Arachidicoccus terrestris: one gene and its partner. The protein of the gene in region 2 interacts with the protein of the main gene of each other region in a pairwise test. Links are inferred from orthologs where the notes say so. Each region holds a gene or a part of one and is shown on either strand. Other genes may lie near its edges. The genes, in order: K9M52_RS05645 and groL.

What was found.
Region 1: the proteins of groL (region 2) and K9M52_RS05645 interact in binary tests that used the Escherichia coli proteins (3 or more experiments, as listed by UniProt). The link is inferred for Arachidicoccus terrestris from one-to-one orthologs.

Annotation. Positions count from the first base shown.
Region 1 is NZ_CP083387.1:1,403,543-1,419,628, forward strand. The notes cover bases 5,147-8,074. They hold K9M52_RS05645 (nucleotide exchange factor GrpE), read left to right. Parts: upstream 5,147-6,277; coding sequence 6,278-6,871; downstream 6,872-8,074. Other genes in these bases: K9M52_RS05640 (NAD(P)/FAD-dependent oxidoreductase), read right to left, coding at 5,147-6,056; dnaJ (molecular chaperone DnaJ), read left to right, coding at 6,934-8,074. In the rest of the region: K9M52_RS05620 (protein-disulfide reductase DsbD family protein), read left to right, coding at 1-1,870; carB (carbamoyl-phosphate synthase large subunit), read right to left, coding at 1,979-3,625; K9M52_RS05630 (MlaE family ABC transporter permease), read right to left, coding at 3,757-4,464; K9M52_RS05635 (2Fe-2S iron-sulfur cluster-binding protein), read right to left, coding at 4,549-4,875; more of K9M52_RS05640, read right to left, coding at 5,049-5,146; more of dnaJ, read left to right, coding at 8,075-8,091; K9M52_RS05655 (DNA topoisomerase IV subunit B), read right to left, coding at 8,215-10,113; K9M52_RS05660 (RNA-guided endonuclease InsQ/TnpB family protein), read right to left, coding at 10,457-11,566; K9M52_RS05670 (hypothetical protein), read right to left, coding at 12,085-12,639; K9M52_RS05675 (50S ribosomal protein L25), read right to left, coding at 12,893-13,483; K9M52_RS05680 (ribose-phosphate pyrophosphokinase), read right to left, coding at 13,526-14,500; RadC family protein, read left to right, coding at 15,061-15,753; topA (type I DNA topoisomerase), read left to right, coding at 16,032-16,086. UniProt on the Escherichia coli protein: Participates actively in the response to hyperosmotic and heat shock by preventing the aggregation of stress-denatured proteins, in association with DnaK and GrpE. It is the nucleotide exchange factor for DnaK and may function as a thermosensor.
Region 2 is NZ_CP083387.1:3,269,558-3,285,700, forward strand. What follows is about bases 1,650-4,634. They hold groL (chaperonin GroEL), read right to left. Parts: upstream 3,966-4,634; coding sequence 2,334-3,965; downstream 1,650-2,333. Other genes in these bases: porK (T9SS ring complex lipoprotein PorK/GldK), read right to left, coding at 1,650-2,056; K9M52_RS12755 (co-chaperone GroES), read right to left, coding at 4,012-4,293; K9M52_RS12760 (hypothetical protein), read right to left, coding at 4,584-4,634. Also shown: porN (type IX secretion system ring subunit PorN/GldN), read right to left, coding at 1-734; more of porK, read right to left, coding at 791-1,649; more of K9M52_RS12760, read right to left, coding at 4,635-5,453; K9M52_RS12765 (hypothetical protein), read left to right, coding at 5,613-5,975; K9M52_RS12770 (FKBP-type peptidyl-prolyl cis-trans isomerase), read left to right, coding at 6,069-6,716; protein translocase subunit SecDF, read left to right, coding at 7,074-10,250; odhB (2-oxoglutarate dehydrogenase complex dihydrolipoyllysine-residue succinyltransferase), read right to left, coding at 10,501-12,087; K9M52_RS12785 (2-oxoglutarate dehydrogenase E1 component), read right to left, coding at 12,182-14,914; rpsT (30S ribosomal protein S20), read left to right, coding at 15,128-15,388; K9M52_RS12795 (serpin family protein), read left to right, coding at 15,666-16,143.

The DNA of each region.
Region 1 (16,086 bases), 1.9 Mb from region 2 along the record:
GCTGATGAGTACCCGGAAATTTTCTGAGGAAGATGCCTTTATTTCGACGCTGGAATTAGACAGCTCGCTGAAAGCCTACCAATTGCCTGCAGATACGGTTACTGAAAAGGGGAAAATACAATCTTTGGACGCGCCGGATCTGGGCGGCACCTTACATTACTATACGGATAGTGTCAGTTTTGAGTTACCGCTTCATATTAAATCTTCTGAAGAGGCAACGGTGCGGGGAGCGTTTACCTGGCTGGCTAAGAACGGGGATAACTTTCCCAGTGGCGAGTATAAGTTTGTCGTGCCTCTCAAAAAAGGCAGTGCGGCTCAAGCTGTCAGTAAGGGAAATGCCAGCAGTATCGCCGGGCCCGCAAACGATATTGATACAAACAATTCTCTGCTTAAAATCTTCTGGCTGGGCCTCATTGCCGGTTTGATTGCGGTATTTACGCCATGCGTATTCCCGCTGATCCCAGTGACTGTAAGCTTCTTTCTTAAACGTAGTCAAAGTAAGCGTGAAGGTATCCGCAACGCCGTTATCTATTCCATTTCCATTATTTTGATCTATACCGTTCCGACCTTTGTGCTGACCAAAATATTCGGAGATGATATCATGTATACGATAGCCACCAGCGCTATTGCGAATCTGCTGTTCTTTGTCATCTTTATCATATTTGCCATCTCTTTCTTCGGTGGCTTTGAACTGACGCTACCCAGTAGCTGGGCAACCAAGGCAGATCAGAAAGCCAGCGGCGGCGGATTGATCGGTATCTTCTTTATGGCCCTTACCTTAGTGATCGTGTCATTTTCCTGTACGGGTCCTTTTGTAGGCAGTCTTCTGGCCCAGGTCAGTTCAGCGAACTCGGCGCATGCGGGATCAGCAGCCGTATTTGGTATGTTAGGGTTGAGTGCAGGGCTCGCCATACCTTTCTCCCTGTTTGCTTTCTTCCCGTCTCTGCTCCATGTATTGCCGAAGAGTGGCGGCTGGCTCAATAGCGTAAAAGTCGTATTTGGCTTTATAGAACTGGCACTGGCCATGAAATTCCTTTCCATGGTAGATCAGATATACGGCTGGCACTTATTGGACAGAGAAATCTTTCTGGCGATCTGGATTGTACTGACCTTACTTGCGGGCTTTTACCTGTTAGGGAAGCTTAAATTCTCCCATGACAGTGACCTGAAATTTATCAGTATTCCGCGCTTGTTTTTTGCAATTATTTTTTTGACGTTCGGTGTGTATCTGATTCCCGGTATGTGGGGCGCACCGCTTAAGTCTATGAGCGGGCTTTTACCGCCTGTTACGACGCAGGATTTTGACCTGAATGCGCTACAATATAAACTGGATGGAATTGCCAGCTCTTCTGGTGGTGGTAGCAATACCGCCGATTTTGCCGCAAAGGCAGATCCTCCCAAGCTCTATATAGACAAATTACATGTCCCTTATGGATTAACAGCGTATTACGATCTGGACGAAGGTTTAAAAGCCGCCAAAGCCTTAAATAAACCTGTTATGCTGGACTTTACGGGCCATTCCTGTACTAATTGCCGGAAAATGGAACAGGAGGTATGGGGTGATCCGGAGGTGCTTAAAAGAATTAAAAATGACTTTGTATTGGTGAGTTTATATGTAGATGAGAATTCTACACTTCCTGTGGAGCAGCAGTATACCGCTAAAAACGGTAAATATATATCCACTGTCGGCGACAAGAACAAAGATTATGAGATCTCAACCTTTGGCGTATTGGTTCAACCGCTCTATATGTTCCTGGATGTAAATGGCCAGCCACTAAGCATGGAACATTATGGCTATGATTCCGATATTGACAAGTTTGTTAAACATCTCGACGATATGAAAGCTGCCTTTGAAGCGAGAAAGCAATAATCCAACGTCACGGCAGATATAGTCTTCTTAAAAAGAAACTAGAAAGCCAAAGGCCGGATGTATTCGATACATCCGGCCTTTGGCTTTTCGTTCAGTATTGGTACCAGACTAATTTTCAAAAGAGCTATAGTAGTATGGCGTCTTTGCTTCGAATTCGGCACTGCAGGTATCTACCATTTTGTAAACACGGGTAATACCCGCCGCCTTACGCTTTTCATACACTTGATCTTCCGTACAATCACCATGAACAATCTTGGCGATCTGTGCGTCTCCAAAACCATGTTTCTTGGCATCTTTCAACAGATCCAGCGGTAAGTTATCAATGGAATATTTAGCAACCTCTTTTTCAATGTTACACAGTAATTGAATCTGATAAATGAACCAACGGTCGATCTGTGTAGCCTGTACAATGGTTTTTACTGTAACGCCCAGCATTAAGGCATCTTTAATTCTGAAAATGCGGTCCCATTTTGGCACCTTAATATATTCTACCAGTTCTTCAGCCTTCATCTGGTTTTTACCATAGTAGCCCAAACCGAGTGCATCATTTTCGAGGCTCTGGCAGGCCTTTTGAATCGCCTCAGTAAAGCTCCGGCCGATGGCCATTACCTCACCTACGCTTTTCATCTGCAGCCCCAACGTATCGTCAGCACCTTTGAACTTATCAAAGTTCCAGCGGGGAATTTTTACGATCACGTAGTCCAGTGCCGGTTCAAAATAAGCGGAAGTAGTCTTGGTGATCTGATTTTTCAATTCATCCAGAGTATAACCCAGTGCCAGTTTAGCTGCAATTTTAGCGATTGGATAGCCGGTTGCTTTTGATGCCAGTGCAGAAGAGCGGCTTACACGCGGATTAATCTCAATGGCAATGATCTCTTCTGTTTCCGGGTTAAGGGAGAACTGGATATTACATCCGCCTGCGAAGTTGCCTAAATCGCGCATGATTCTGATAGCGGTGTTTCGCATCAGTTGGAAGGCCGTATCACTCAGTGTCATGGCCGGAGCTACAGTCACACTATCTCCGGTATGGATACCCATCGGGTCGAAGTTTTCTACGGTACAGATAATAGCTACATTATCTGCGCTGTCACGCAGCAGTTCCAGTTCAAACTCTTTCCACCCTAACACGGCTTTCTCCACCAATACTTCATGGATCGGAGAGGCTTCCAGCCCACGGTTCAGGGCTTCATCCAGGTCATCTTTTGTATGGACAAATCCGCCACCGGTGCCTCCCAGTGTAAAAGAAGGACGAATCACCAATGGAAAGCCGATTTCCTGTGCAAACTCTTTTCCTTCCAGGAAGCTGTTGGCCGTTTTCGCCGGTGCCACCTGAATGCCCATTTCAATCATCCATTTACGGAAAAGCTCTCTGTCTTCCGCCTTATCAATGGCATTGATATCAACACCGATAAGTCTGACCCCATATTTTTCCCAGATACCCAGGTCGGCAACTTCCTTACAGAGATTGAGTGCTGTCTGCCCACCCATGGTCGGTAATACCGCATCAATGTCATTTTCCTGGAGGATCTTTTCGACACTTTCTACTTCCAGCGGCAACAGATATACCTTATCAGCCATCATGGGGTCAGTCATAATGGTCGCCGGATTACTGTTGATCAGCGTCACTTTAATTCCTTCTTCACTGATACTGCGCGCAGCCTGGCTGCCGGAATAATCGAACTCACAGGCCTGACCGATAACAATAGGTCCAGAACCAATAATGAGCACCGATTTGATTGAATTGTCTTTTGGCATCTTTTTAAAAATATAAATTGCGCAAAACTACAAGATTATGGCCAAACTAAAAAGACAATTTACAGATTATGCACCTACCCGACCTATAAAAAGTTGGTGCTTAGCTGAATGTCATCGAAAATTAAAACGAATTAGAGCATCAAGCTGGTAATCAGATAATCCAGCGTAAGAATAATCACACAGTTAAGTGTCACGGAACGTGTAGAAGTACGGCTCAGCTCGACCGTGCCGCCTCTAAAATAATATCCCAAATAAAAGGCAACACTTGAGATAACAAAAGCATAAGTGAAAGTCTTAACCCCTGCCACTGCGACTTCATAGGGATTAAATTCAGTGGTTAATCCTGTCAGGTAATAAGCAGTTGGAATATTAGCAGAAAAGAGTGCGACCAGATATCCCCCAAACATGCTTAGAGTCAATGAGAAGATAATCAGACAGGGGATCGTTAGCATAGCCGCCAGTATTCTGGGGAAAAGCATATAATTAAGCGTTTGCACCCCCATAATTTCCATGGCATCCAGTTGTTCATATAGCCGCATGTACCCGACCTCAGAAGTGATCTTAAACCCCACCACACCGGCCAGTATACAACAGATCCCGGTCGGCGCAATCTCCAGCATCATCGAATCACGTACAACCGTAGCAATTACCGAACGCGGAACAATGGGATTAGTCAACATATACGCTACCTGAAGGGTCATTACCATCCCCAAAAAGATAGAAATAATACAAATCACTGGTAAAGCCTCTAGTCCGATAAACTTGCATTGATCAAAAAATTGTTTCCTGAACATCCGGAAATTGTCGGGAACAGTGAACATGTTTTTCAACATAACCATGTACCGGCCCAATTCGGTTAGTATTTCGGCAATTTTTTTCAGGATGCTTGCTTTTTAAGTAGCTAAACTATTGTATTTCAATGATTATTCCAAATCCCCGCAGATTTTAAATTCCGTTCCCTCCAGGTGATCATCCAGGCGGAGCTGGCAGGCCAGTCGGCTGGTATCATCTGCATCCGGCAGGGTGTCCAGCATGTCCATTTCCGCATCGTTTTTCTCCGGCAGTTGGTCCTGACCTTTGCTAAACTTAACATGGCAGGTGGCGCAAAGCGCCATACCGCCACAGGTAGCCATAATATTATATTCAAAGGCCTTCAACGTCTCCATAAGACTGAGCCCCATATCATCGGGCGCTTCCAGCTCCTGTTTTGAACCATCGCGGTCTTCTACTGTAAATTTTACCATACTCATAGTGCTGCAAAGATAATTGCTTCACTGAATATCTGAACAAGGCCCACCGGTTTAACGCAATAAATCTTCTATTGTATTATGGACCCAAAGAGAGGCGGGTTATTAACAGTGAAAGCTCTTCCCTGATCTGGAAGAGCTTTCACTGTTAATATTATTATTTGTTTATCAGTTTTTTAAAATTCATGTACGCCATTGACTGTGGTATACTTAAAACTCAGGTGTTTATCGGGGAACACATGCTTGAAAGCACTCTGCATCATAATCGCGCCTTCGTGGAAGCCACACAGGATTAGCTTTAATTTGCCAGGATAGGTATTGATATCTCCGATGGCATAGATACCTAATACATTTGTGGAATAATCTGTCGTGTCAACTTTAATCTGCGCCTTCTCAATTTCCAGTTCCCAATCCGCAATGGGTCCCAGTTTAGGGCTCAGACCAAATAAAGGAATCAGGTAATCAGCCTTAATGGTTTGTTCATTTTTATCAGCATCTTCATAGAAGACTGCCTTTAATGATCCGTTACCATCAATTTTCTTGAGATTAGCCTTTAAAATCAAATCGATCTTACCTTCCTTAGCCAAGTTAAACACCTTCTCTGCTGAATCGGGCGCGCCACGGAAAGTCTCCCCGCGATGCACCAGGGTCACTCTTTTAGAGATATTCGATAAGTAGATCGTCCAGTCAAGTGCGGAGTCTCCGCCACCTGCCAGGACAATTTCTTTATCCCTGAATAACTCAGGATTTTTCACCATATAGGCAACGCCTTTGCCGTGCTCAAATTCTTCCAGACGCTCAATCGCCGGTTTGCGTGGTTCAAAGCAGCCCAAACCACCAGCAATAACAATCACCTTACAAGCTATAGTCGTCCCTTCATTGGTTCCTACAATAAAGGACTGATCTTCTTGTCGTTCAATAGTTTCAACACGTTCCCCCAAGGTCATGGTCGGATGAAAAGGGGCAATCTGTTCCATCAGATTATCCACCAATTCCTGTGCGTTGACTGAAGGAAATCCTGGAATATCATATATAGGTTTATGGGGATAGATTTCTGATAATTGGCCTCCAACCTGCGGAAGCGCATCAACTAAATGACAGCGCATTTTCAGAAGTCCGGCTTCAAAAACGGAGAAAAGTCCGACCGGGCCAGCGCCAACTATACATATATCAGTGGTTATCATATCTTAAAATTAAGAACTCTATTGAAATTTGGTGCAAAATTAATCCATCTGCCTAAGTAATAAAAGGTTTTGAGGAAACATTTTGATTATTGACACTATAATGACAAAAAACGCTCCACATTGTCATATATGTTATGCCGGTTCTGTCATTATTGCGGTTTTAGCACTTCGGCAAATAATTTGAACTGGCTTAGGCTAATCGTCAAGAAAATAGTGAAATCATGAGTATAAATGGTAAAAAGCATCATGAAAATGATGATCAATTTCAGAATGATCAGGAACATACCACTGATAATCAATCAACTGAAGAAAATAATGCCAACACTGAAGCCGTTACAGACGGGACAGCACAACAAACACAGGCTGCAGGTGAGGCGGAGCAATTAGCCGACGCTTTGGCAGAACAAAAAGACAAATATATCCGCCTGATGGCGGAGTTTGAAAATTATAAAAGAAGAACAGCCAAGGAACGTATTGAATTGATACAGACTGCCGGTAAAGACATTATTGTCAGCCTGTTAGATGTGCTGGATGATTGCGACCGCGCCGAAAAACAAATGGGCCAGGATACAGATATCAACCATGTAAAAGAAGGCAGTCTGCTTGTTTTTAACAAATTCAGAAAAACGCTGGAAGCCAAGGGCGTTAAATCCATGGACAGCCAGGGAAAAGAATTTGATGTGGAGACCCAGGAAGCCATTGCCGAAGTGCCAGGGACACCTGAGCAAAGCGGCAAAGTCATCGATGTTATTCAAAAAGGCTATTTATTAAATGATAAACTGATTCGTTTCGCGAAAGTGGTGGTTGGGAAATAACCCCGCTGATACAGAGCTGAACCGGTAATTTTTATTGCCCAAACACACTGAACAGGTAAAAGATGAAAAGAGATTATTATGAGATTCTGAGTGTCACCAAGACGGCCAGCGGTGATGAAATCAAAAAGGCCTATCGCAAGGTAGCCATGCAGTTTCATCCCGACCGTAACCCTGGTGACAAAGAAGCGGAGGAGAAGTTTAAAGAAGCAGCCGAAGCTTATGAAGTGCTGAGCGATGCCGATAAAAGAGCCAAGTATGACCGTTACGGGCATCAAGCCTTTGGCCCCGGCATGAATGGCGGTAATCCGTTTGGCGGCGGCGGCATGGATATGAATGATATCTTCAGCCAATTCGGGGATATCTTCGGAGGCGGTGGTTTTTCTGATTTCTTTGGCGGTGGCGGCTCAAGAAGCAGTCAGGGGCGCGGTTCCAAGGGTAGCAACCTCCGAGTAAAGATTCGCCTCAATTATGAGGAGATGGCTGCCGGTGTCACCAAAAATATTAAAATCAAAAAATATGTTACCTGTTCCCATTGCCATGGCAATGGTGCAAAGGACAGTAGCAGTATTGAAACCTGTAAGACCTGTCACGGCAGTGGCCAGGTAAGAAAAGTTCAGTCTACTTTCCTGGGCCAGATGCAGACGGTGGTAGTTTGTCCGACTTGTCAGGGCCAGGGTTCTACGATCACTGCGAAGTGCGGCCATTGTAAAGGTGATGGCAGGGTATACGATGAAGAAACAGTCGCTATCAATATTCCGGCTGGTGTTTACGAAGGCCTTCAGCTCAGCATGAGTGGCAAAGGCAATGCCGGCCTTAGAGGTGGCCCGGCAGGAGACCTGTTGATTGCGATTGAAGAAGAAGCCCATAAAGAGCTCCACCGGGACGGGATCAATGTTGGCTATGATTTATTTATTTCCTTCCCCGAAGCCGTATTTGGCGCGCAGGTGGAAGTACCGACAATTGGCGGCCGCGCGAAAATCAAGATTCCTGCCGGCACACAAAGCGGCAAAATATTCCGCCTCAAAGGCAAGGGGTTCCCGGATATCAATGGATATAACAAGGGGGATCAATTGATTAATGTCAATGTATGGACACCACAGACTTTATCCGGTGAAGAAAAGGCAGCACTTGAAGCGATAAAAGACTCAGAGAACTTTAAGCCCCAGCCCAATAAAAATGAGAAAAGTTTCTTTGATAAGATCAAAGAAGTCTTCTCTTGATTTTAAACTGACCAACATACCTCCTCTGTGGAAAGGCTTGTTTACGTATATTACATCAAAAGGGTTATAGCACCGGTGCTATAACCCTTTTGATGTAATATAACTTTTTTTTATTCTTATTGCCTATGCCACTTGTGAAGCCTTGATATCTTCTTCACTGGCCAGATCCAGTTCAATTTTAAGATTGTCAATAATGAATTCCTGTCGCTGGGGGGTATTCTTACCCATGAAATAATCCAGCAGGCTGAATATATGCGCCCCCTGATCCAATAGCACAGGCTGTACACGCATATCCTCACCAATGAAACGGCCGAATTCCTCAGGAGATATCTCACCAAGGCCTTTGAACCTGGTAATTTCCGGCTTATTCCCTAATTTCTTGATGGCAGCCTGCTTTTCCGTTTCGTCATAACAATAAATGGTCTCCTTTTTATTACGGACCCTGAACAGCGGTGTCTCCAGGATGTAGACGTGCTTTTGTTTGACCAGATCAGGAAAGAACTGCAGAAAAAACGTCATCAGGAGCAACCGGATATGCATCCCATCCACATCTGCATCTGTCGCGATAACGATATTCTTATAACGAAGACCATCCAGCCCGTCTTCAATATTAAGCGCGTGCTGTAATAAGTTGAACTCCTCATTTTCATAAACGACTTTCTTGGATAGTCCGAAGCAATTCAATGGTTTACCGCGCAGGCTGAAGACCGCCTGTGTATCCACATTCCGGCTTTTGGTTATGCTTCCGCTCGCACTGTCTCCCTCGGTAATAAAAATGGTGGTTTGCTGTTGTTTTTCCAGCACATCCTCTTTATTCTTTCCACTGGGCTCTTCATTATAATGGATCTTGCAATCCCTAAGCTTTTTGTTGTGCAGATTGGCCTTTTTAGCCCGCTCATTGGCCAGCTTTTTGATACCGGAAAGCTCCTTGCGTTCCCTTTCGCTTTGTTCAATCCTTTTTTTCAGGATATCGGCCACCGTTGGATTCTTATGCAGGTAGTTATCCAGTTCTCTGGACATGAACTCCAGCACGAAACTCTTCATACTCTGGCCTCCTTCGACGACATACTGAGATCCCAGCTTCGTCTTGGTCTGGCTTTCAAACACGGGTTCCTGTACCCGCACGGCCAGCGCGGCAACGATACTCTGCCGGATATCGGAAGCATCATAATCTTTTTTATAGAAATCGCGAACGGTCTTGACAAATGCTTCTCTGAATGCCTGCTGATGCGTACCGCCCTGAGTGGTATACTGGCCATTGACGAAGGAGTAGAGATCTTCTCCGTAGTCATTCCCATGAGAAAAAGCGACTTCAATGTCGTAACCTTTCAGAGAGACGATCGGATAGCGAAGTTCATCCTCATTCGCTTTTCTTTTGAGCAAGTCTACCAAGCCGTTTTTGCTGACATATTTCTTCCCGTTAAAATAAATGGTCAGTCCGGCATTCAGGTAGCAATAATTCCAGAGCAGATCATCCAGATAATCCGGCTTAAAATGAAAGTTCTTAAAAACAGTCTCATCCGGAACAAAATGGACAAAAGTACCGTTTGGCTCACTGGTCTTGGTTTCCTTGGACTCATTCAGCAGTACCCCTTTTTCGAAGTCCGCACTGCGCATTTTGCCTTCCCGGTAACTTTCAATCTTAAAATAATTGCTTAATGCATTAACCGCCTTGATACCCACCCCATTCAGACCGACACTTTTCTGGAAAGCCTTACTGTCATATTTCGCCCCGGTGTTAATCTTGCTGGCCACGTCGACCAGTTTGCCCAACGGCACACCTCTGCCATAATCTCTGGCAGATACGCTTCTATCTTCAATAGTGATTTCAATCTTGGTACCGAAGCCCATCATATGCTCATCGATACAGTTATCCAGTACTTCTTTTACCAGTACATAGATACCGTCATCAGGAGCGTTGCCGTCTCCCAATTTGCCGATATACATACCTGGCCTCAAACGGATATGCTCCCGCCAGTCGAGACTCCGGATACTTCCTTCGTCATAATTTGATGCTGTCATATTCCTAACTTATTTAGTCCAAATTTCGTCAAATATAATCAATTTCTGCGCAAATACTATAAATATCTGCCTGTATACACATTGCCGGTCAAATGTAAGGGATTCAGGTAAACAAATAATCGCAGGTGAACAAATTGAAGATAATCTACTGCAATCGGTCAAAAATTTCCTTGGAAAAAACTAATCTCTTGTTGTATTTTTGCGCTCGAATTTAAACAAGCCTCCTTAGCTCAGTTGGCAGAGCAACTGTTTCGTGAACTACCTGACAACTATTGAGTTATCCGGCTTCGGGTTTCATCGGCTCATCTGCCTTGTGGCAGTTTTGTATGAGCCTCCGCCCGTGTTATTCGGAGAGTCCCGCCCCGATTATTCTATTCCCTTCCATAAGGATATTGATAGCCGCGTTGATATCCCTGTCCAGTTTATGTCCATTCTTACAAGTCCATTGTCTTTCAGATAGCTTCATCCCTTGGTTAATATCTCCGCAGACATGACAGGTTTTACTGGAGGGAAAGAAGCGTCCGACCCTGACAATCTGCTTATTATTCCATTCGGCCTTCTGCTCAAGAAGCCTGAGGAGCATCCCCCAAGCAGCATCTGCAATACGCCTCGCCAGAGCATGATTTCTCAACAATCCGGCTACAATAAGATCTTCCACACAAATCACATCATACGATTTGATTATCAACGTTGAAAGTTTGTGTGAAAAGTCCCGTCTTGAGTTCGCGATTTTTTTATGTATTGCCACTACCTTCAACCTTTGCCTTTCCCAACTCATAGAGCCGCATTGCTTTCGAGAAAGATGTCTTTGGGCATGGGCAAGTTCCCTCGCATATTTTTCTGTCGGGCTATTATTTTCAAATTTTTCACCTGTCGAAGCGATAACAAGGTTTTTTATTCCCATGTCCAGGCCAACTTTTTTACCGGTAGATTTTAAAGGTTCATGCCCCTTTTCACAAACAATAGATACAAAAAAATCTCCCGTTGTTGTTCTTGTAACAATACAACGCTTTATTTCACCTTTAATATCGCGGTGTTTTATCAGCCTGATCCCTTCTTTGAATTTAGGGATAAACAATAGATTTCCATCTACATAAACGCGTTGGGGAACGATAAAGCTATTTTTCTTCTTTCTGGATTTATGCCGCGGTGCGCCGGCACGCCCTTCTTCATGATTCTCATCAGCGATCCTTAAAACGCGTAAGGCCGCATGGAGTGATTGACTATTGACCTCATTGAAAAAATAAAAAGCATCTTCTTTTTTTAATAGCGTCAATTCCCGGCATTGAGCATAAAAACCGTCACAAATGTCCGTTTGAAGCCGTTGCTCTTTCATCCGGTCTAAAAACATATTATAAACAAGACGCACACAGCCCAAGTGCCTGTTCAGCAGGGCAATGTCCTGTTTTGAAGGATTCAATTTAAACTTGTATGTAATAATAATTTTTTTCATCTGTCCAAAAGCGTTGGCTTATAGCATTTTTTAGCCTATCATAATAAAATAGCAATACAAAACAAATATAAGTATATAATTTAGTATTCAATACTAAATAAATAATCCAATCATCTATTTAACTTTTCAATAACCATCTTGGACTTGTATATGACGAAAGAAAAACTCAATAATGAAAGCCAAATTGCACACGCGCATTGATCCTGAAAATAGCACTACCTTAGGAAGGATCTGGAGATCTATTATAGCACCATGAAAAATTTACTTGGAAATAACTAATCTCTTGTTGTATTTTTGCGCTCGAATTTAAACAAGCCTCCTTAGCTCAGTTGGTAGAGCGCTTCATTCGTAATGAATAGGTCGTAGGTTCAAGTCCTATAGGAGGCTCTGGCTATATAAAAAAACTCCCGGTAAGACTTATGCTTATCGGGAGTTTTAATGTAAGAAAATCTATCTCAGTGTGCGTTTTTTCAAGCTTTGCCGGATTGCACGCAACACTATTTATGCCTCGCATTTCTTTATAATCCAAAACGCCAGCCAGCCTTAAAGGCCACCCAGCCGTTCCCCCCGCTGGGGTCCCCGCTTTTCTTGCCGATCAGTTCATAATCGATCTGCGCTTCAATAGGGCCCAGCTTTCCGCCCACACCAAAAGAACCTGTGAATCTGGATCCGCTGGTCAGGTCATTTTTCACCTTGGCGCTTCCGACATCTGCATGTAAAAACAACAGATTCAGGGGCAAAAAGTTCTGGCGAAGCCCAAACCGGACCGGTACATAAGACATTCTGCCGGGCCTTGGGCTGGCAGATTTATCCTGGCCAAAAGAACTGTAACCTATCGTTCCGGTCGCGTAAGTCTTATTAAATAATTTGATACCCCCGCCAAGTTCACCACCGATACCATACTTATAGCTTTGCATAATACCGTTGTTACCCGGATTCTCATAGGCCAGATGCCCAAAGAGAAAAAAGAGTTTCTGTGCCCTGGCTGTCTGCACGCTTAAGCCAACTGACATTACGAGTGCCAATACAGCGCCAAACAAGGCTTTCTTGGAAAAGGAAAAGGATTGTCGCATAATTTTTATTTTTAGAAGCGTGTTTAAATTTGATAAGGGATTGTAACATTAGTTGTTACATATCCAAAGTTACATGATATTTTGTAGTGAAACGCCTATTTTTTAAGTTATTCTATTCAAATGCAAATATCCTGCCCTTATAGTAGCATCGATACTGCCCTGAAAAGAAAAACAGGAAAAGAAGACAGACCGTCAACTTTTCCTGTTTTAAAGCTTCTATAAATGATTTCTGTTACCTTTCGGATAGCAGCAACTATTTTTTCTTAGCTTCTTTATCCGCTGCTGCTTCTTCCTGACGCAACTGACGTGTCATAACGATTGAAGCGATAGGAATACGTTTGGAGTTCATGATTTCCAGATCAGGTTCATTTACGTCTTCCACACGGATGTTCTCGTTTAAGGCCAGGTTAGTAATATCCAGACTGATAAACTCTTTCAGATCTTTTGGATAACACTTAACCTTCAGAGATTTCAGTTTAGTCACCAGTTTACCACCGGCTTTAACACCTTCTGCGTTACCTTCCATTTTAACGGGGATGGTAGCGATCAGTTTCTTACCTTCCACCAGTTCCAGCAAGTCAATGTGGATTAGCTTGTCAGTAACTCTGTCAAATTGCAGGTCTTTGATGATGGTCGTATATTTTTTACCATCGATTTCTACTTCAGCTTTCTGAAACTCACTAGTGTAGACCAGGGCTTTGAAATCTTTAGCAGAAGCATGGAAATTAATTTCCTTTTCACCGCCATAAATTACACCTGGCACGTTCTCCTGAGAGCGAATTTGGCGGGTGGCACTTTTTCCGCTTTCGGTCCTCAGTTGTCCTTTGATTGTAATTGTTTTCATGTTTTATATTTAATGAATAAAAAACTATTTTTTGATAAGCTCCTAGGATCTCTGACCATGTGTCCGCTCTCTTTCTCTTAGCTGAGAGTGAAAGAACAGGCTCGAGATACTTTTATTCTCGTGTGCGTTTTTGATCGCAATAGCGAATAAATCTGCGACAGAGAGTACTTTGATCTTATCAGACTGCGCCTTTAATGGTATGGTATCGCAAACCACCAATTCATCCAAAACACTGTTTTCAATGGTTTGGTAGGCGTTGCCGCTCAATATCGGATGTGTACATAAAGCGCGAACACTTCTGGCGCCTTTTTCCATAAGCAGCCCTGCTGCTTTGGTCAAAGTTCCGGCTGTATCACAGATATCATCCACCAGGACAATATCTTTATCTACTACATCCCCTATTACCACCATACTGGCTATTTCATTGGCCCTTTTTCTGTGCTTGTCACAGATCACCATTTCTGCATTGAAATAGTTGGCCACTTCCCTGACTCTATTGGTACTACCCACATCAGGGGCCGCAAAGGTAAGGTTTTTTAGTTTCAATTGCTCAATATAAGGAATAAATATGGCGGAACTGTCCAAATGGTCCACCGGAATATCGAAAAACCCTTGAATCTGAGCAGCATGGAGATCCATGGTGATCACCCTGTCCGCACCGGCAGCCTCCAAAAGCGTCGCCACCAGCTTGGCACCGATCGCCACACGAGGACGATCCTTACGATCCTGGCGGGCAAAGCCATAATAAGGTATTACGGCCACAATTCTGCTGGCGCTGGCCCTTTTAGCCGCATCAATCATGAGTAACAGCTCCATCAGGTTATCAGTGGGAGCAAAAGTACTTTGCACCAGAAAAACATAGTCTCCACGGATGCTTTCCAGGAAAACCGGTTGAATTTCACCGTCGCTGAACTTTTGAACATTGATTTTACCAAGGGGAGCCCCGAAGCGTTGGGCGATTTTCTCTGCCAGCGCCTGAGAGCCGGTTCCAGAAAAAATCTTGACAGATGGATTCATAACTAAATAGTAATATTAGGTGCGAAAATATAAAACTTCACCAAAACGGCAATTTATTTTACCGGCTTCCCCGCCAGGATTAGCTGGTTTTTCCACATTTTAAGGTGCAAAACTTCATATCATTTTGCTTCGCCTCTACACCTTTTTCAGTTTTTACACCCAAGTCCCTTCATTCCATCATCAAACTTTATATTTGCCTGCCTGCGCCCGGATTAACTTTTTTAAACAGAAGCATCTCGATGAAACTTTCGCGCTACATAATACCGATGTCACCAACTGTATATAATACCTGTTGGGCAATTTCCTGTGATCGTCCTCATGCAATTTTCGCTATTCACTGCTGACAGGCCTGACTGAGCATTACTAAATACCGTCCTTTCTCAGTGCTGGCTGTGCTTTCCCTATTCATTTTCAGCCAACTGAACGGTAGATTATAGACGGCACACAACATATCATATCATTTCATCTTAATTATCAATCAGGTAATTAGCTCAATCAAAATTGTCAAAGCAAACCCCGACACTTCCTTGAAGCGCTAAAGTCCTGCAATAAAGTAAATTATGAACAACGTACCTATAAAAAACTGGGCAGAAGATGACCGGCCAAGGGAAAAGCTCATTGCCAAGGGAGCCGCGTCCCTCAGCAATGCAGAACTGCTGGCTATTTTGATCATTACCGGCAGTACCAAAGGTTCCGCCCTGGATATTGCCCAGGAATTGCTGGCCATTTGTGACAACAAGCTGAATTTGCTATCCCGGCTCTCCGTGCACGAAATACTGGAATACAAAATACCGGGCCTGGGCCAGGCCAAAGCCGTTGCTATCCTGGCGGCCTTATCGCTATCTGCGCGTAAAGAGCAGGAAGATAAATCCAGGCAGCAGATAACCTGCTCCAAGGATATGGCAGATTTCCTTATGCCTCATATGGCTCATTTACAACACGAAATCTTTATGGTCATCTATATGAATAGCGCTAATCATATCATCAAACATAAAATCATCAGTTCCGGCGGATTAACAGGTACTACCGTAGATGTACGGGTCATTCTGAAAATGGCTTTACAATATAATGCGGTTGCCTTTATCATCTCCCACAATCACCCCAGCGGTTCGCTCAATCCCAGTGAACAGGACCTGGCAATCACCAGGGCGATACACAGCGCCGCCAAGACAATGGATATTACCATGCTCGATCATATTATAATCTCTGATCATGGATTTTTCAGTTTTCTGGATAATGAATTCATGAAATAGATGTCCCAAAAAGACATTTTTTCAGTCTATACAATTCTTAATCAATACTAAATGTATAAATGCATTATATTTTTACTGATTATCAACCAATTATATTGTGAAAAATTTAATAGATCCCGATGACGGGAAAGTTCCCGGACGACAAAACCGACCGGATAAGTTTAGAATTTATCTTTAAAATTCGCTTTGTACGTTCAACTTTTGTTTATTATTGCAAAATTGTACCGTCATATTAGAGAAGATTTCGTATTAAAATAGTATATAATCTAAATAGAATAATGGCAAAAAACTTATTAATAGTAGAGTCGCCGGCCAAGGCCAAAACCATAGAAA
Region 2 (16,143 bases):
TCGCTATTGGGGATTGTCTCACCGGTGGATAATTTATACGGGACAATGGGGGCGATGCCCAGCACCCGAACCATCATTTTTCCATAACCTTTGTCATAGAACCAGTCTTCTTTCAAACAATACGTGAATACCGAATCCAGGTCGATGGTTTTAGATCTTACCTGGTAGCCGGTAATATTGCCGTCCAGGTCATAAACAGCGGAGGTATCCAGACCGTTACCCATCGATTCTTTAACCTGCTGAGGAGTCATAGGGGTGGTAAATCTGTCATCTTCGGCGCTGAATGCCGTAATCTTGCCTTCATTGATCGCAGAAAGCATGAGGGTGATCAGTTGATGGGCCCCGAAATCGTCCAGCGCATACATTAGATGTCGGTTGCCAGGTTTGCGGGTATCAATATTTTCCCAGATACGGACGTTGAAGGTGATATTCTCCTGACGCACACTGGGGTAGGGCAGGGCACTACTTTGCTGATAAGGAGCCTGTTGGTAAGGAAAATCATTGCGCAGCGGCATTTTGCCCTGAGGCAATGCCGGGCCATTATTGATAATTTGTACCGGTAAGCTGTCGCCTGCTCCCTGGGAAAAGAAATTCGGTGGCGTTGCGGCAGTATCGATGTTGCGAGCGTCATACCCGCTATTATTGGAAGGCTGCGCTATGAGCGGACCTGTGGCGAGCAGCAGACAGCTGAAGATTCCTAGATAAATGTCCTTATTTGTTGAAAATCGTTTCATGTGCTTTGATTGATCATAAGTGGCAGGCTCACTGCCATCAAATACGACAATTATTTTTATTTTTTGGGTGTGCCTGGAGGGATATCGATAACACATCTAAAACCGATGTAAGATCTGCTGGAGTCCATATATTCGTAACTTCTGGAGCTGACCCGGATACCTACGGCAGGATCCTTCCAGCTGCCCCCCCTGACGGTCTTTCTTTTTTTATCCTGACTGTCACTGTCCGTTGCATTGATATAAATATTAGGGTTAAAGTCATTATCGTAGGCCTGATAGCCGTTTATATAACTGGTGGCTGTCCATTCCGCTACATTCCCGGCGATATTAAACAAGCCAAAATCATTGGGTAGGTAGGAATCTACGCGGGCCGGATAGAGCGCCCCGTCGTCGGTATAATTTCCTTTGCCGTTTTTAAAATTTGCCATCATGCACCCTTCAGCGTTTTTCAGGTAATTGCCCCAGGGATATAAAAAATTATTGTGGCCACCCCGGGCAGCATATTCCCATTCTGCTTCTGTCGGCAGCCGATAGGCATTTTGTACCGCCAGTTTCTTTCTGCCTAAGTACTGGTTCAAATAATAAGTCCGCCAGTGAGCAAATGCGGTCGCCTGGCGCCAATTGACGCCTACAACGGGGTATTGGGCATAGGCGGGATTCTCAAAATAGTCCCTTGCCATAGAAACGTTATATGAGTAGTCAAAATCTTTGATCCATGCCAGTGTGTCCGGATAAATAGGCACATCATAACTATAAATAAAATTCTTTCTGGGCTGGTCTGGATGATGGGCTGCCGCATTAAAATCATACCCTTTAGCTCTGTAGATTAATTTGGAAGGGTCCAGTTCAGGTTGGTTATTCAATAAATCCTGGGAAGGCAGCATCAGTCTGCTGAGCCTTTCCTGGATATCTTCATCGGCGTAATTGATCTTTTTAGCTTTGGACCAATCTACAGATGTATCACCTTCCTGAGAAACATGGACATAGCCCAGTATGGTAGCAGCAGTAGAATCCCTCACCCAATTTACGAATTGGTGGTATTGTGCGTTGGTGACCTCGTACTTATCCATCCAGAAACCATTGACGGATACGCTTGCTGTTCCTGCTCCTGCTGTTTCATTACTTCCAAGCGTAAATGAACCAGTGGGTACATAGACCATATTAGAAGGAAGATCCATCCCTTTTGGGCCTTTTTCATATTTAATGCCATGCACGACGCCGTCATCAGAAGCAGAGGCCCCGATGTTTTTTGTTTTACAGCTCCCCAAGCCAATCAGTATCAATAGGAAAGGTAATAATAAATGCGTTTTATGTCCAGTCATATAAGAGGGTCTACTGCATTGAAGCAGCTGTGATTTTGTTTAATTGTTGAATGCTGCAATACCTTATTTGCCCAGAAATACCGCCATTCAGTGGTATTTGTTGTTTAAAAACGCTTATTGTAATTTGTTTATTGTGTTGGACAGACGTGAAGATCCCGAAGAAAAATAGAATAGAACGAGACGGACGGGCCGGGACAATTTCTCGATCGGCAAGATAGAAAAAGGGCTGTCCTTAAATTTCTTCAGAACAGCCCTTCGATATTAGTGTTTTTTGAAATTAGTAGCCCATACCCATGGATGGATCAGGCATAGCCGGTGCCGCGGCTTTAGGCTCTGGCTTGTCGGCAATAACACATTCTGTGGTCAGGAGCATACCGGCAATAGATGCGGCATTTTCCAGAGCGATGCGTGTTACTTTGGTCGGATCGATCACCCCTGCCTTCAGTAAAGGCTCGAATACTTCAGTACGCGCGTTAAAACCGAAATCGGCTTTGCCTTCTTTAATGGTCTGTACGACGATAGATCCTTCTACGCCGGAGTTCTTAACAATCTGGCGGATAGGTTCTTCGATGGCACGTTTAATGATGGCGATACCGGTTGTTTCGTCAGCGTTGAGGCCTTTGAATTTTTCCAGAGCGGCAGTAGCACGGATATAGGCGACACCACCACCGGGTACGATACCTTCTTCCACAGCCGCACGGGTTGCGTGCAGGGCATCGTCAACGCGGTCTTTCTTTTCTTTCATTTCTACTTCAGTAGCAGCGCCTACATAAAGAACAGCTACACCACCGGCCAATTTAGCCAGGCGTTCCTGTAATTTTTCCTTATCATAGTCAGAAGTAGAGCTAGCCAGCTGAGATTTGATCTGAGCCACTCTGGCCTGGATATCTGCTTTTTTGCCTTTACCGTTAACGATAGTGGTATTATCTTTATTTATGGTAACGGAAGCAGCGCGGCCCATAGCAGGCAGGTCAGCGTTTTCCAGCGTGAAGCCCTGTTCTTCGCTGATTACGGTACCGCCGGTTAATACAGCGATATCCTGCAACATTTCTTTTCTGCGGTCACCGAATCCCGGAGCTTTTACAGCAGCCACTTTCAGCTGACCCCGTAATTTATTTACCACCAGTGTAGAAAGCGCTTCACCTTCCAGATCTTCTGCGATGATCAGCAGAGAAGCGGAAGACTGAACGATTTTTTCCAGCAAAGGCAGGATCTCTTTCAGATTAGAGATTTTCTTGTCAAAGATCAGGATGTAAGGGTTTTCTAACTCTACTTCCATTTTCTCTGTATTGGTCACAAAATAAGCAGAGATATAACCACGGTCAAACTGCATACCTTCTACCACATCTACAGTGGTCTCTGTACCTTTTGCTTCTTCAACAGTGATCACACCTTCTTTTCCTACTTTAGAAAAGGCCTGAGCGATCAGTTTGCCGATTTCATTGTCATTATTGGCAGAAATAGCCGCAACCTGTTCTATTTTTTTACTGTCGTTGCCTACTGTCTGGGATTGAGAACGCAGGTTTTCTACGATTTTACCTACGGCTTTGTCAATACCGCGTTTCAGGTCCATTGGGTTAGCGCCGGCAGCAACGTTTTTGAGGCCTTCTCCAATAATGGCTTGTGCCAGAACGGTAGCGGTAGTCGTACCATCACCTGCGATATCCGCAGTTTTGGAAGCTACTTCTTTTACCATCTGTGCACCCATATTTTCGATAGCGTCTTCTAATTCCACTTCTTTTGCAACGGTAACACCGTCTTTAGTAACGGAAGGAGCACCGAATTTCTTTTCAATAACCACGTTACGGCCTTTGGGGCCCAGGGTTACTTTTACTGCGTTGGCCAGGGTATCAACGCCTTTTTTCATCTTATTTCTGGCGTCTATATCAAAAAAGATCTGTTTTGCCATAATACTATATTAAACTTTATTGTTTACGAATTATTTTTAAAGAAGATTAAACGATCGCAACGATATCGCTCTCACGCATGATCAGGTACTGCTTGCCTTCGAATTCAATTTCCTGGCCAGCATATTTGCCATATAAAACTGCATCGCCGGCTTTAACTGTCAAAGGCTCATCTTTTTTGCCTGTTCCGACAGCGACTACTGTTCCACGCTGAGGTTTTTCTTTTGCTGTATCAGGAATAATGATTCCGCCGGCACTTTTGGTTTCGGCCGCTGCTGGCTGAATGATAACCCTGTCATGCAGTGGGGTTATGTTTAATTTTTTTGCCATAGAAAAAGTATTTAATGGTTTATGGTTAGAATATTTTTTCAAACAACTACTGGTTAGCAATTTTATTGCCATGGCAGGAGAATGGGTCAAAATTTCATTTAATGGCGGTCAAAAACTGACAAGAGGCTCATTTTGACGGGTAAAACTTGTCACTTTGCAAGTTTCAGGGCGAGAAGTGTGACAAAATTGCATATTTGGCATATCGATGAACAGGCCCGCTGTCCCATAATTGGGGGAAGCGTATATAGACATCGGCATTTTCGACCAGCAAAAAGGCTTGATTATAAAGATTATTCTATTGTGACCGGATGGCCATAATAAGACCGGAGGCTGTCTTTCAGGCGGATAGTATCTGTCGGTTTTACATTTTCCATAGCAACATAGAGCCGGTAGTGTTTTGCCCCGGCCACGTCACTGGAATCCAGTAAAACGATATTACCGTAGCTTTTTAACTGGTCCATGCGTTTTTGTGCCTGCGTAATCGACGTGTATGTCTGGAAGATAAAATGATAACTGCCTTCTTTACGTACCGGGTTAGAGGCGGCAGGCGTAGATGTGACGGCAGCCTTTGCGACAGTATCGGCGACAGCGGCCGTATCTGGTGTACTGTCTTTTAGAAAATTAAAAGAGGATTTTGGGATATAGTAAGCGCCATAGACGATGATACCGATAATGAGCAAGATCAGTATCCAGCGACCAATGACTCTTTTATTGGCTCGACGGTTGGCATAATTTGTAGCAGAGGTTAACGGTGAATTGCTGTAGCTGTCCTCAAAATGTTTTTTCTCTTTCTCTTTTGTGTCTTCTAACTTTTCTGTGCTGAGCTGATAGGTGCCACTCTTATCGGCATATATATACCCAATGCCATCAATAATGAAAGGATTGGATCCGATATTCATCAGCTGCCGGGTCTGATCGAGAAAGTATTCCAGGTCAGAGGCCGCGATTGTACGAGATTTTTGAATCGCTTCTGACAGATAATCAATGAATTCCGGGGAGGTTACCGCTTTTTTGTCATAGATAAACTGGGGACTGCTGATAATATTACCTTCTTCGTCTTTCGTAATGGCATCGGGCAGGGTTAGCGTGCCGATTTTCTCGAGGGTAACAGTTTTGTTCAGTTCCAGAAATTCTCTGATATAGCGGGTAGATAAGCTCAAAATTTGCCTATTTTTAGTTTCCTGTAATTCAAATGGATAATAGTGGTCTGCAAGTTTAGTTCATTTTTCAGTAGAAAAGTAAATTTCTACTAAATTTTTTTGCGTAATATTTTAATAACATTCCGACATCCGCAACAAAACTTTGGATAACTTTGCGGCATGTTAACGGCAGAACAGGAGAAATTTTTGCGTTATTGGGCGGCCAACAGGGAAAAAGAAAGCAAGCTTTTGCGCCAGGCCAGGGCGGGCTTACCAATTGGTCTTTCTGTAGGAGCCGGAATCCTGATCTGTGTATTCAGCGGCTGGTATAAAAGGGCCATGATGGAGTTGTCAACGGATGTAAATCCGATACTCCTTATTATTGCCGTTCTGATTATAGCCATGATGTTTGCTGTTTTTTCCCAGAAACAGAAGTGGGAAATGAATGAGCAGAGCTATAAAGAATTACTGGCCAAGCTTAAAAAGGAACAGCAAGAGACGGCGCAGATGGATACTGACACAGAGGCGGTTAAGGGTGCTTAAGCTTTCTTCAAAAATTTTATACATTTCTGCATGAATATTGTAGCGTTTATTTAACAGTACACGTTTTACGTGTTAAATTCAAAAATATCTTCAATGAAAAAATTCCTAATGTCGGTCAGCATGGTGGCCGCGATGTGTGTGGTAATGAGTTCTTGTCTGAAAAGTGACACACCTGATTATATTCCGCCGGTAGACCCTGCTGATGAAGCTCCTTCTTTACAGGCATTTATAGACTCTACAGGCTATAATTTGGAAACACAATCCAGCGATTATTCCTATTTTTCTTATAATCGATCAACAGGAGAAATAAAGGAATCTACGATTGCTGCTCCTTATTTATATTACGAGATTGTGGATCCAGGTGATATGTCTGCCGGGAGTGTTCAAGTACCGATTACAGATTTGGGTGGTACAGGTGACAAGGATGTAACTGTCCATAATACATATTCTGATTCTACATTAGGGGTATGGGCCACCTATAAAGGGACTTTATTAGACGGTACAACTTTTGATGAAACTGAATCTGGAAAATCAGCCACGTTCTTCCTGCCGGTTACTATTGCTGCTTGGCAATTGCTAATAGGTAAGGTCGGAAAAGGTGGACATATCAGGATACTGACCCCGTCAGCCTATGGCTACGCTAATCAGAAAATGCAAGGAATACCTGCAAATTCTCCACTTTATTTTGATATTACTGTTAAAGGTTTTATTGAAAACAAAGAATTTGGGGTAAATAACTAATTACACCGATGTAAATTTAAATATTGATTAAAGATGGCCGGCTCAGCAATCTGAACCGGCCATTTTATGTCTGGTCCCGGTCCTTAATACAATTATATTTTCGATATTTTGTGGATTTAACCCAATCCTTTGACGTAAAACCCTTAGCTTAGCATCCGGAAAAAACTAACCGCTGAAAGCATCTTTCGGACTTCCTGCGGTTAAGTGGTTGAGTGTTCAGGGTAAGGGACTGATGCTAAAAGCCTCTAAACAAGGCATTTTCCTGCTAAAAACGGCTTATAATTTTTATTTAACACAATTCAATCGCAAACCCTATCTTTGCGCAAATTTAGTAAAACAAATTACCCTACGAATTTTATGCAATTAAAAGGATTAGTACGTTTCTTTACCGTGGCTCTGGTGCTGATTTGTATCTATCAGCTCTCCTTCACCTGGATGGTGCACAGCCATGAAAACAAAATGGAAAAGAAGGCAAGTGCCTGGGTAAAAGCAAATTATGCCACACCTGAACAAAAATATGCCGGCAATCTGGAGCAGCAGAAGTTGTATGCAGATTCTCTGGAGGTGATTCAAAAAGCGCAGACAAGGCACCTGCTGGACAGCACCCGCAACGCTAAGATCGGTCCGTTTGGCATGACTACCTACCAAAAGGCGAAAAACAGTGAGCTCATGCTGGGACTGGACTTGCAGGGTGGTATGAGTGTGACTATGGAGGTCGGGCTTGACGGACTTGTGCATGCATTGTCCAATTATTCTAAAGACCCCTCCATCAATAAAGCCATTGATCAGGCAAAGGCAATCAAAGCCAATGATAATACAGATTACATTTCACTTTTCGCCGAACAGTGGAAAAAAGTAAGTAACGGTAAGAAACTGGCCCCTTTCTTTGCACAGAAAAGTAATAAAGAACTGACCTATGAGTCAACCGACGATCAGGTCATCCTTTATCTGCGTAAACAAGCGAAAGCAGCCTTTACCAATACCTATAAAATTTTAAGAACCCGTATTGACCGTTTTGGACTGTCCTCTCCAACCATTAACCCGGATGAGGCAAAAGGTATTATTACGATTGAACTGGCAGGTGTCAATGATGCAGAGCGTGTTCGTCATTACTTGCAATCTACTGCCAACTTACAGTTCTTTGAAGTCTATAATATTCAGGATATCGGTGCCGACTTCCAGAAAGTGGATGGCTTACTGGCAAAAGCCGGTGCCGGCGAAAAAACGGAAAGTGGTGATACTGCGTCAGCTGCACCTGCGGCTTCTGCTACCACAGCTCCCGCTGCGGCGAAAGCTGATACAGCGAAAGGTGGCAATACATCGCTGTCCGCGCTGGAAAAGACCAATACGGATACCAATGCCACATTTGCAGATTCAGATAAAACAGCCAGCGGAGCAGTTGACAGTGCAAAGCTGATCCGTCAGAAATATCCATTCAGTTCTTTATTCCTGGATATAGCCCGTCCTTATCAGGACGAGCAGGGGCATGTCGGTTACCCTTCCTATATCGGTATGGTGAGCAAATCGGACACCGCTAAGCTGAACAAATTGCTCAACAGTGAGATCGTTAAATCCGCATTTCCTTCTAATCTGGTCTTTATGTATGGAAAACCAGATGAGAAAAATGAGCAGATGCGTGGCGTATTGCAGTTATATGCTATCAAAACCCTGGATAATGGACAGGCAAGACTGGAAGGGGATCATATTACAGATGCCAGCCAGGGCAATAACCAAATGGGTCAGGTAACTGTAAATATGAAGATGGATGAATCCGGTTCGCGCATTTGGGCAGATATGACCAAAAAGAACGTCGGTAAACCCATTGCCATCGTGTTGGACAACATTGTTTACAGTGCACCCAATGTTAGTAATGAAATCACCGGTGGTAATTCAGAGATCACCGGTAGCTATACGGTCGCTGAGGCACAGGATATGGCCAACATTCTGGAATCCGGTAAACTGCCCGCACCCGCGAAAATCGTTCAGGAGCAAATCGTTGGACCCACTTTGGGGCAGGCAGCAGTCACGGGTGGTATGATTTCCTTTGGTTTATCCTTTGTCGTGATCTTTGCCTTGATGTTATTGTATTTTAATACAGCTGGCTGGATCGCTAATATTGCCCTTACGCTGAATCTACTCTTTACAATCGGCGTGCTTTGTTCGTTAGGGTTTACGCTGACGGCGCCGGGTATTGCGGCCTTAGTATTAACTGTAGGTATGGCCGTGGATACAAACGTAATTATTTTTGAACGTATTAAAGAGGAGTTGGTTCGAGGGAAAGGATATTTACATGCGGTGGAAGATGGATACAAACGTTCCTATGCACCGGTACTGGATGCTCACGTAACTACTTTGCTGACAGCTATTATCCTGTTTTATTTCGGGCTTGGCCCAGTACTGGGATTTGCAACCACGCAGATCATCGGTATTCTGCTGTCGTTATTCTGCGGAATCCTGGTATCCCGTCTGGTATCCGATATCTATACCAATAAACAGAGACACTTCGAATATTTCACCAAAATATCCAAAAAAGTATTTGCACACCGTGCGATTCCTTTTGTAAAGTATCGTAAGGTAGCCTACGTTATCTCTGTGTTTGTGGTGGTTTTAGGGGCAGCTTCATTCTATAATGGTTTCAACGAGGGGGTAGAGTTCTCCGGCGGCCGTAGCTATACCGTTAAGTTTGAAAAAGCGCCGGATCAGGATAAGGTAAGAGATGACCTGAAAGCGATCTTCAAGGATGCCCCGATCATTAAAACAGTTAATGTTCCTGAGCAGTTAAATATCACGACTTCCTACCTGATCCATGAGACGGGTAAAGATGTGGATGCCAAGGTAGAACAAGAGTTGTATAAGGGCCTTCAGCCTTACCTGCCTCAGGCAACTACTTTTAATAGCTTTAAGAATAATTATATCCAGAGTTCGCAAACCGTATTGCCTACGATCTCCAAAGATCTGAAGGCGGGGGCGACAAAGGCAACGATATTTGCCATCATTGCCATCTGTGCCTATATCTTCATCAGATTCAGGGACTGGCGGTTCTCTCTGGGTACTATTGTGTCCCTGTTACATGACGTACTCGTAACACTGATCGTCTTTAGTTTCTTCAGAAACATCGTACCGTTCCCGCTGGAAATCGACCAGCACTTTATCGCTGCGGTATTGACGGTTATTGGTTTCTCCATGAATGATACCGTGATTGTATATGACCGTATCCGTGAAGACGCAGGTATCCTTCATACGCTCGATAAAGAGACCATCATTAATAAGGCGATCAATGAGACCCTGAGCCGTACGATCATGACGTCTCTAACAGTATTTTTAACGATTTTGATCCTGTTTATCTTTGGCGGGGAAGTCGTTAGAGGCTTTTCTTTTGCGATGCTGATCGGTGTGATCACCGGTACCTATTCCTCAATCTTTGTTGCGGCACCGATTTTGATTGATTTTGCTAAGGGCAAACCTTTAGGAAAAGTGAAGGATCACTCGGTAATGGAGCGTAAACATCACGAAAAGTTACATCCTTCTAAATAGGAATTAGTCTAATAAATACTAAAATCCCGTTCAGTCCGTCTAAACTGAACGGGATTTTAATTTGGTACCTACATGGAAAAACTGAAAAAGTGATGCAGGGCATCCAGGCCCTTTTTGGCCTGTTTGATTTATGTAAGCATGTAAGCTGGCGTATTTCTTAGGGTAGCATTTACCGTAAAATAAAATCCGGTGCAAAAATGGTATAAGGGCCATTTGCACCGGATTTTATTTAATTATAACTGATATAAAATTAGAGTTCAAGCAATGCTTTGACCGGATTTTTACTGTAGAGTAAGAGCTCCGGATTTTCCAGTAACTCTTTCACCCTTACCAAAAAGCTTACTGATTCCTTTCCGTCTATGATGCGATGGTCATAGCTTAGTGCAACATACATCATCGGACGGATAACCACCTGTCCGGCAATAGCCATTGGCCTTTCCTGGATTTTATGCATACCCAGGATCGCGCTCTGGGGTAAGTTGATGATAGGGGTACTTAGCAGGCTACCAAAAGTACCACCGTTGGTGATGGTAAAGGTACCACCTGTCAATTCGTCCATGCCCAGTTTCCCGTTACGCGCTTTGGTTGCCAGGTCAACAACAGACTTTTCAATCTCTGCCATACTCATGGATTCTACATTGCGCATAACCGGTACGGTGAGTCCTTTGGGAGTGCTTACCGCAATGCTGATGTCAGCGTAATCATGGTAGACCAGTTCATTGCCGTCGATATAAGCATTAACGGCAGGCCATTCACTAAGCGCAATGGCACAGGCCTTACTAAAGAAGCTCATGAAGCCAAGGCCTACACCGTGCTGTTCTTTAAACTTATCTTTATATTGTTTGCGGATCTCCATGATACGCGTCATGTCCACTTCATTGAAAGTGGTGAGCATCGCGGTTGTGTTTTTGGATTCCACGAGTCTGCGACTAATGGTTTTACGCAGGTTACTCATTTTTTCCCTGCGCTCGTTACGGGCGTTCAACGGCTGTCCGGGGAAGGTTTGTCTGCCTGGACTGGCCAGCGCAGCCAGGACGTCACCTTTCATGATTCTACCGCCGCTACCGGTGGCTGTAATTGTCGTCGGATCAATTTTTTTATCGGCAATCATGGCAGAGGCCACGGGACTTGCCTTAAGGTCATTGGGTATGGTGGTAACGGGCGCTTCTGCAGCAGGCTGAGCCTGAGCTGGAGTACTGGTATTTTGGGCTGCCGGTGCGCTGGCCGCAGGTGCTTCATTCGGGACCGCAACATCCGTATCGATTTTAGCCACCAGATCTCCGATCTGTAACACATCATCTATTTTGGCTACCAGGGACAGTTTCCCCGATTCCTCTGCGTTAAGTTCAAAGGTGGCCTTTTCACTTTCGAGCTCAGCGATAGGCTCATCTCTTTTAACTAAATCCCCTTCTTGCTTGAGATAATTTACCAGCGTTACTTCCGTAATGGATTCCCCGATGGTAGGGACGGTCATTTCGATAACACCTTTGCCGACAGCTACGGCTTCGGCCAGAGCTGCTGACGGAGCGGTGCTATCAGCAGGTGCAGCAGCAGCGGGCTGCTCTGACTGGGTGGGTGCCTGACTTGCAGCTGCCGGAGCTGTGGCTGTTTCATCGATTTTGGCAAGCACGTCACCAATCTGAAGTGTTTGCTCTTCTTCTGCTACAGTTTCCAGGATACCTGCCTGTTCGGCATTGACTTCAAAGGTTGCTTTTTCACTTTCCAGTTCAGCAATAACTTCATCACGGTTAACGTAATCTCCGGTCTTTCTGACCCATTTGATTAAGGTCACCTCACTAATGGATTCCCCCACTGTGGGGACTTTGATATCTATCATACTCTTATAAAATTTGCAGGGCACTTAAAGGTAAACCGTTTGTTAGATTTTACCATCTAAATGGCCTTTCTGTTTTTTTATTTCTTCTGTGTAATCAGACGTTAAAAGCCGTATCGAGAATCTCCTCCTGCTCCACCTTATGAACTTTGGCATAACCGGTCGCAGTAGAGGCGCTGGCATTTCTGCTGATAATACCATAAGGGAATGCTTTGAAGTTGGTCTGCAGGAAGGTCGCTGCTCCCATGTTCTGAGGTTCTTCCTGTACCCAGAACCAGACTGCATTGCTATATTTTTCATGCAGGGCAATAAGTTGTTCTTCGGGTGTAGGATAGATCTGTTCCAGGCGTATCAACGCAATGTCGGTTCTGTTTTCTTTTTGTCTTTTTTCTTCCAGATCAAAATACAGTTTACCGGAACAAAGCAATACTTTTTTAATCTGTGCCGGATCTGCCTGGTAGTCATCGATCACTTCCTGGAAACGGTGTTCACCGGCAAAGTCTGCGGCTTTGCTATACGAGCCCGGGTGTCTGAGGTTGGCCTTTGGCGACATATTGATCAGCGGCTTTCTGAAAGGCCATTTCATCTGACGCCTTAAAGCATGGAAGAAATTCGCGGCAGTCGTAATATTGGTGACAACGATATTCTGTTCTGCACAACTCTGTAAGAATCTTTCCAGCCGGGCACTGGAGTGGTCTGGCCCGCTGCCTTCATATCCGTGGGGTAGTAATAAAACAACACCGCTCATTAAGCCCCATTTGGATTCGGCACTGGTAATATATTGGTCGATGACCATTTGGGCACCGTTGACAAAATCGCCATATTGCGCTTCCCACACCGCCAGGTTATTTGGATTGGCTAGTGCATATCCATATTCAAAGCCTAGTACGGCGTATTCGCTCAGCAGGGAGTTATATACCCTGAATTTTGTATTGGAATTATTGGATAAGTGATCCAGCCGGTTATATTCCTGATTGGTATGCTCATCGAATAAGACGGCATGACGTTGGGCAAAGGTGCCGCGTTTAACGTCTTCTCCGCTGAGGCGGACCGTCTGTTCTTCAACCAACAGGCTGGCGTAAGCTAAAAGCTCGGCTGTGCCCCAGTCGATCAGGCCATCCTTGTCAAAGAGTGCCTTTTTGTCCAGCAAAAGTTTTTTAATCTTGCGCAGTGGCTGAAAGTCCTCCGGCCAGGTCAGAATCTTGTCCATTAGATCAGCTACGCTTGTCTGGTCAATACCTGTAACCGGTGAATCTTTAAAGTCCCCCGATTCTGAATAGCGCAGCTTTTGCCACCACTCTTCCGGCGCCTGTAATTTGTAGGGGAGAGGCTTTTGATGGACTTCATCAAAACGCTCCTGCAAATCGTTCCAGAATTTGGTCTCCATTTCCTTGGCCAGTAACTGTGCGTCCTTTTCACCGTTTTTGGTGAGAAATTCCATATACACTTCCCTGGGATTGGGGTGTTTATCAATCAGGGAATACAGATGTGGCTGCGTAAATTTAGGCTCATCGCCTTCGTTATGCCCATGACGGCGATAACAGAGAATGTCAATGTAGATATCCTGATGGAATTTCTGTCTGAATGTGGTCGCAATCTCGGCGGCTTTTACAACAGCTTCGATATCATCTCCGTTCACATGAAATACGGGAGATTTAGTAATGCCGGCAATAGCCGTACAGTAATCAGAGCTGCGGGCGTCTTTGTAGTCGGTGGTGAAACCAATCTGATTATTGATGACCAGATGTACGGTCCCTCCAACATTATAGCCCTCCAGCTCGCTCATCTGAGCGACTTCGTAGATCACGCCCTGCCCGGCAAGGGCAGCGTCTCCATGGATGAGAATGGGGAGGATCTTATTGTATTCAAAATTATAGAGCACATTGGCCTTCGCCCGGGCAAACCCAAGGGCCACCGGGTCGACTACTTCCAGATGGGAGGGATTAGGACAGAGCTGTAGATTGATCTTTTTACCACTGGCGGTAATAAAATCACTTCTGAACCCTAAATGGTATTTTACATCACCGCTGCCCTGCGTCTTATCAGCTGGTATAACACCTTCAAACTCACTGAAAATTTGTTCATAGGTCTTACCCAGTGTATTGGCCAGGACGTTCAGGCGGCCACGGTGCGCCATGCCGATGACAGCCTCTTCCACTTCATTACCGGCTGCCTCATGGATAATTGCATCCAGCGCCGGAATTAACGCCTCGCCACCCTCTAATGAAAACCTTTTCTGACCTATGTATTTGGTATGTAGGAACTTCTCGAAAATGACCCCCTGGTTGATCTTTTCCAGGTTTCTTTTACGCTTTTCCAGGGAAGGTACTTCCAGGAATTTCTTTTCGACCGCGTCTATGATCCAGTTATATGTATCAGGATCAGTTACATAGGTGCATTCTACGCCTACCGATCCGCAATAGAGCTTATTTAGTTTGTCAATGATTTGTTGCAAGGTGCCACCAGGAAGGCCGATAAACTGCCCGGCCTGGAATTTTTCGTTTAAGTCTTTGTCTGTCAGGCCAAAGTATTTGATGTCCAGGTTCGCATGCCGGTCTTTACGTGAACGGATCGGATTGGTCTGCGCGATTAAATGGCCTTTCTGACGGTAATCATGAATCAGTTTATATACGGAGAACTCTTTGGAAAGCTGGTTGGTATTTACGCTTCCAGTCCCTGCACTGGGTATGTCACCGGCTACGGCGTAGTCAAATCCTTCGAAAAATTTTCTAAAATCAGGGTCTACTTTTTGTGGGTCTTCTGTAAAGTCTTTGTACAATCCTTCAATAAATGAAGGGTGGGAATTGGTTATATACGAGAAATCTTTCATATCTCCCCAGGGGTATTTGTGAGATGAGTTATAATTGAATGCAAATATCAAATATTCCCTTCTAATAAAAGCCTAATGTTAGGTTTTTTTTTCAATAAGCGGCTCGCCGTATAACGGCAGTATCAGCGGCCTTTTTAAAAAAAATTTTTCCTTTCAGAAATTTGCTCTACATTTGCAGTCCGAAAAAACAGTTACTCAAAAAAGAAATTTTTAATGGCAAATCATAAAGCTACCAAAAAAGACGTACGTCAAGCAGCTAAGCGCAGGGACAGAAACCGTTACTACGGTAAAACAACCCGTAACAATATCCGTAACCTTAAAGCGTCTGCCGATGATGCAGCTTATGATGCTGCATTGCCTTTAACTTTCTCTATGATCGATAAATTGGCAAAACGCGGTGTTATTCATAAAAATAAAGCTAATAACCTGAAAAGCAAATTAGCCAGAAAAACTGAATTTAAAAAACCCGCCTAAGGAGGGTGATTTGAGTTAGTTTTTTCATATATCTTATTTAAAGCCAGATAGTTGAGTTGAAAAACAAGACATCTGGTTTTTTTTGTGCCTATCCCTTTCCAAAGGTGTGCCTGTTTTACGTAGTATTGCTTAGCCGTGGTGCCATTTTTGTACTAAAGTTCAATGTTCCTGCAACACTGTAGCGTTTTTTATTATATATCGTTTTAGATAAGAACGCCCCTTCATTGATTATATCCAACTGAAGGAGCGATTAATGTAATATTAAAAATATATCCATATGAACCATTTTTTTGCTTATTCGCTTTTTCTGGGGGTTTTGACCCTTACCGGCTGCAGCAAAGGCTTACATTCCGGTGGATCAGAAAAGCAGGCTCCGGTTAAACAGATCAGTATCAGCCCCATGGTTGCCACACATGTCAATGACTTTTCATTTAACCTGCTGCATCATGTTCAGGCCGATCAGCCCAAGGATGACAATTTCTTCATTTCCCCGCTCAGCCTGCATATGGATTTAGGTATGGTATTGAACGGCGCATCGGGTACGACCTACGATGAAATGCTCCAGGTGCTGAATTTGAATGGCCAAAGCCTGGATGAGGTAAATCAGGCTTATAAAACGCTGCTGAACGAGTTACCGGAGGCGGATCCAAAGGTTCAGTTAGGCCTGTATAATTCTGTCTGGTACAGAAAAACGTTTCCTTTTGATACAGAATACACAAAAGGTCTTGAGAAGCACTTCGACGCTACCGTGACAC